Regions from separate parts of the Massilia sp. BAP21 genome, predicted to be linked through region 1. Evidence: riboswitches for the same ligand, from Rfam matches in the RefSeq annotation. Region 1 holds a riboswitch; the other holds the start of a gene.
What was found. A riboswitch is a leader RNA that binds a small molecule or an ion and turns the genes downstream of it on or off. The one in region 1 is predicted to bind thiamine pyrophosphate.

Region 1 (2,470 bases):
CTTGCCGTTCACCTTTTCCAGGGCCTGGTAGAGCGGCACGGTGCCAATCGGGACCGGGCTGTTCCGGATGATCCATTCGCGCGTCTCGTGGATGTGCTTGCCGGTCGAGAGGTCCATCACGTTGTCGGCGCCCCAGCGGATCGCCCAGGTCATCTTTTCCACTTCCTCGCCGATCGACGAGGTCACGGCCGAGTTGCCGATGTTCGCGTTGATCTTCACCAGGAAGTTGCGGCCGATGATCATCGGTTCGCTTTCCGGGTGGTTGATGTTGCAGGGGATGATGGCGCGGCCGCGTGCGACTTCCTCGCGCACGAATTCGGGCGTGATCTCATGCGGGATCGCGGCGCCGAAGGACTGGCCGGGGTGCTGGCGGCCCAGCAATTCGGCGGTGCGCGCCCCCATCGGGCCACTGTCTTCCAGCGCGGCGATGTATTCCTTGCGGCGCAGGTTTTCGCGCAGGGCGATGAATTCCATTTCGGGAGTAATGATGCCGCGGCGCGCGTAATGCATTTGCGTGACGTTCGCGCCGTCTTTCGCGCGGCGCGGCTTGCGGGTCAGCTCGAAGCGCAGGGCGTCGAGGTCCTTGTCGGCAAGGCGTTGCTGGCCATAGGTTGACGTTGGGCCGGGGAGTTCTTCGGTGTCGGCGCGTTCATCGATCCAGCTGCGGCGCAATGCCGGCAGGCCGCGGCGGATGTCGATCTGGGCCGCCGGGTCGGTGTAGGGGCCGGAGGTATCGTAGACATACACCGGCGGATTCGGTTCGCCGCCGAAGCTGGCGGGGGTGTCGCTTTGCGCGACGGCGCGCATCGGCACGCGGATATCGGGGCGGCTGCCTTCGATGAAGACCTTGGTGGAATTCGGGAAGGGGGCGATGGCGGCGCTGTCTACCTGGGCGGTGGCGGCGTCGAATTGCAGGCGGGCGTTCATGTGGCTCCTTTGCGTGAGGAGCCAGCAAAGGAGGCGGAAGATGGGCGCGTGCAGGCGCACGACCGGTATCTCGGAAGCTTCCCTTCGCTGGCATTATCCAGATCAGGTTCAGAGGGTATTTCTCACCCACGCTCGTTTGAGCGCAGGACCCCTAGCGGTGCTGCCTTGTGGCAGCGGGCGGATTATAGCCCCGTGGATTGGGTGTTGGCAAAGAAATATTGAGCGGGTATTCCGGGCTGGTAGGCTGGCGTTCGTGGCGCTGTTGCGTGGGGCGTTCGTGGTGGGTTGAATCCGCGTGGGCACGGGGTGCCCACGCGGATGATGAAAACCGATACAGGCACACGCAACAGCGCCACGTACCGCCGCATTCCGGTCTCGAAAATCCCCACCGCTCGCGACCGCACCGCCGCCCTCCTCCTCTATAATGACCCTTTTCGCCAAACACACCGCCACACATCATGGAATTAGCCAAGTCTTTCGAGCCCGCCGACATCGAGCAATACTGGCGCGCCGAGTGGGAACAGCGCGGGTACTTCGCCGCCACCCTCGACGCCGACAAACCATCGTTCAGCATCCAGCTGCCGCCGCCGAACGTGACGGGCACGCTGCACATGGGCCATGCGTTCAACCAGACCGTGATGGATGGCCTGACGCGCTACTACCGCATGCGCGGCTATAACACCGCCTGGGTCCCGGGCACCGACCACGCCGGCATCGCCACCCAGATCGTGGTCGAGCGCCAGCTCGACGCCCAGAAGATCTCGCGCCACGACCTTGGCCGCGAGGAATTCATCAAGAAGGTCTGGGAGTGGAAGGAAAAGTCGGGCAACACCATCACCGGCCAGATGCGCCGCCTGGGCGCCTCGCCGGACTGGCAGCGCGAATACTTCACCATGGACGAGACGCGCTCGAAAGTGGTCTCCGAAGTCTTCGTGCGCCTGTACGAACAGGGCCTGATCTACCGCGGCAAGCGCCTGGTCAACTGGGACCCGGTGCTGGGCACCGCCGTCTCCGACCTGGAAGTCGATTCGGTCGAGGAAGACGGTTCGATGTGGTACATCCAGTACCCGCTGGCCGACGGTTCCGGCACGCTGACGGTGGCCACCACCCGTCCTGAAACCATGCTCGGCGACGTCGCCGTGGCGGTCGACCCGACCGACGAGCGCTACCTGCACCTGCACGGCAAGATGCTGAAATTGCCGCTGACGGACCGCGAAATCCCGATCATCGCCGACTCCTATGTCGACAAGGAATTCGGCACCGGCTGCGTGAAGATCACCCCGGCGCACGACTTCAACGACTACGCCGTCGGCCAGCGCGCGGGCCTGGCGCCGATCACGATCATGACGCTCGACGCCAAGATCAACGAGAACGCGCCAGCCCAGTACCAGGGCCTGGACCGCTTCAAGGCGCGCAAGCAGATCGTCGCCGACCTCGAAGCGCTCGGCCTGCTGGAACAAGTCAAGCCGCACAAGCTGATGGTGCCGCGCGGCGACCGTACCGGCGTCGTCATCGAGCCGATGCTGACCGACCAGTGGTTCGT
Region 2 (2,470 bases), 800 kb from region 1:
GCGTCTTGCGCTCGCCCACGCTCTGGTAGTCGTACACGTCGTAGTCGCCGTTCGAGCAATAGCCCGGATAGTAGCCGTCGCCCTCGTTGCTGCAGCCGTAAGGGAAAGCGGTGTAGTCGTCGCGCTTGAACCAGTGCTTGTTGGCGGTAACCGTGGCGCGCCAGTCGCTGTTCAAGCGGTAGTCGAAGCGCAGGCCGAAGTTGGCGCTGTCGGTGTCGACCGGCCTGGTCCAGGGCTGGGCATTCAGGAGGGTCTTCGGGTTCACGCCGCGCGGTAGTTCCACGCCGCGGATCAATTGGTAGCCGGGCGCGGTGATCTGCTCCTTGTGCTGGAAGTCGGCATCCAGCTGCAGCAGGGCGTCCGGACTGATCTGCCAGTCGAAGGCGCTTGATACGAACTGGCGCTTGCCATCGGCGCCGTCCACATACGAACGCAGGCGCTCGGCGGCGGCGTTCACGCGGTAGCCGAAGCGCTTGTCCTCGAAACGCCCGCCGACATCGACGGCGCCGTACAGGGTGCCGCGCTCGCGCGCTTCGACCGTGACGGAACGCAGGTCGGTGTCCGTCGGGCGCTCCGTGACGAAGTTCAGGATGCCGCCCGGCGCCGCCAGGCCGGCCTGCATGCCGGCCACGCCCTTCAGCAGTTCCAGGCGTTCCTTGTTCTCCAACGGGATCTGGGCGTCGGCGGGAATGGCGATGCCGTCCTTGCGGTAGCCCGAGTTATTGTTCAGCATGAAGCCGCGCACCGAGAACTGCTCGGCATAGCCGACCGCGTTGTAGGCGTCGCCGACTGAGGCGTCGTAGGCGAGGGCGTCGCTGGCGCTGCGGATCGACAGATCCTGCATCTGCGCGCGGCTGAAGGCGCTGATCGAGACCGGGGTGTCGACAATCGGCATGTCGGCAAAGCCGCCGACGCTGGCGCGGTCGCTCGTGGTCCACTTGCTGCCGCTGACGACGACCGAGGGAATGGCGTCGTTCGTTTGTGCAAATGCCGGGACGGCGAACGCCTGGGCCACGGCGCAGGCGAGGAGGGTGTGCTGCAAGACTGGTTTCATTGTGTGCTCGGATTCGAGCGGCGCACGGGCGCCGCTTTTGGAAAAACCGGAGCCAACGTGGGGGAAGGGCAAACAAATGGGGAACTGCGTTGCGCTTTCCTTCGCTGGCATTATCCAGATCAGGTACGAAGGGTATCTCTCACCCGGAACGCGAATTCCAGGACCCCTAGCGAAGGCGCGAGTGTAGCACGGCGTATGGCGCTTTTGTCAATGCGGGAATGGTGGTTTTCCGTAGATACCGTCTTACCCGTCAAGCCCTACATGCAAATTTTGGGTCGTAGGGCTTGCCGGAGTGGATGACACCAAAACACAAGTGTGCCAGCTTGCGCATAGCGGCTCCAATTGCGGCCATCGCGGTTTTACCTTTGGCGAGCAGTCGCTCATTCAGCGCCTTAATATGCGGATTACAGCGTGTTGCCACGACGGCAGGCATGTACAGCACTTTGCGTAAGTAAGCAGGGCCGGCTTTCGACATATGCGGCCGGCCACGTACCGAAGATCCTGACTCCCATACAACTGGCACGAGCCCCAGATAGGCTGCCAGCTGCTCGGCGCTCTCAAACGTTCGACCAGCAAATAACGTCGTCATATGGGTCGAAACACGAGGACCGACACCAGGTATCGTTTCGAGTAGTTCTTTCTTGTTGCGCAGGTCCGGGTCGTCATTGATGTGCTTGGCAATCATCTTTTCCAACCGCTTCAGTTCGGCCTGCAGAAAAGCGATTGATTCTGCAATAGAGGCGCTTACAGCTTCTGGTACCGAGCTAAAGTCGTTTGCTTCCTTGCGATTGCGTTCGCGCTGTAGATCGTCGGCGACTGCATCACGGCGCGCCAGCAGGGCTTTGAGGTGACGTGCTGACGGCGATGGTGGCTGCCATGGTGCAGGATTTTGGGCCATGCCGAAGCGAGCCAGCACCGCACTGTCTTGCTTATCGGTCTTGTTCTTCACCCCCAGTCCTTGCGCGAAAGCGCGCAGCTGAGCTGGATTAACCAGCGATACGACCAGTCCAGCATCGGCCAGGGCCAATGCAGCGGCTTCGTGATACATCCCTGTCGGCTCCATCACCACGTGTGGATTGGACGCCTTCTTTTCGTTCAGCCAGTCAAGCAACTCCACAAAGCCAGCAGCTGTATTTGGAATATTACTCTTCGACTTGAGCTTGCCGGTCTCGCTATCGAGCAGCATGCAGTCAAGGTTTTTCTTGGCAACGTCTACACCTAGATAAAACATAAATTCTCCTTGCGTCCTCGATCAACACACCCACTCTCCTTGTGCATACAGGGTCATTGCCCTTGGCTACCGTCCAGTGTTTGGCATGGTGTGGGAACGAGGTGAAGGGCTTGATCTACCTTCCAAGGTCGAGCCTTAAGGGTGGGCCCAAGCTGGTCTTCACCTCTGCTGGCAGTAGCTAACCA

Region 2: it holds a riboswitch for thiamine pyrophosphate, as region 1 does, so the genes downstream of both, ACWYRN_RS00890 (TonB-dependent siderophore receptor) here and thiC (phosphomethylpyrimidine synthase ThiC) in region 1, are expected to answer to the same signal.

Annotation. Positions count from the first base shown of each region.
Region 1 covers NZ_CM173596.1:996,452-998,921, forward strand. The annotation lists gene thiC (phosphomethylpyrimidine synthase ThiC) at 1-927, opposite strand, end outside; TPP riboswitch at 990-1,090, opposite strand; gene ACWYRN_RS04365 (valine--tRNA ligase) at 1,386-2,470, shown strand, end outside.
Region 2 covers NZ_CM173596.1:196,108-198,577, reverse strand. The annotation lists gene ACWYRN_RS00890 (TonB-dependent siderophore receptor) at 1-1,054, opposite strand, end outside; TPP riboswitch at 1,134-1,232, opposite strand; gene ACWYRN_RS00885 (IS110 family RNA-guided transposase) at 1,305-2,285, opposite strand.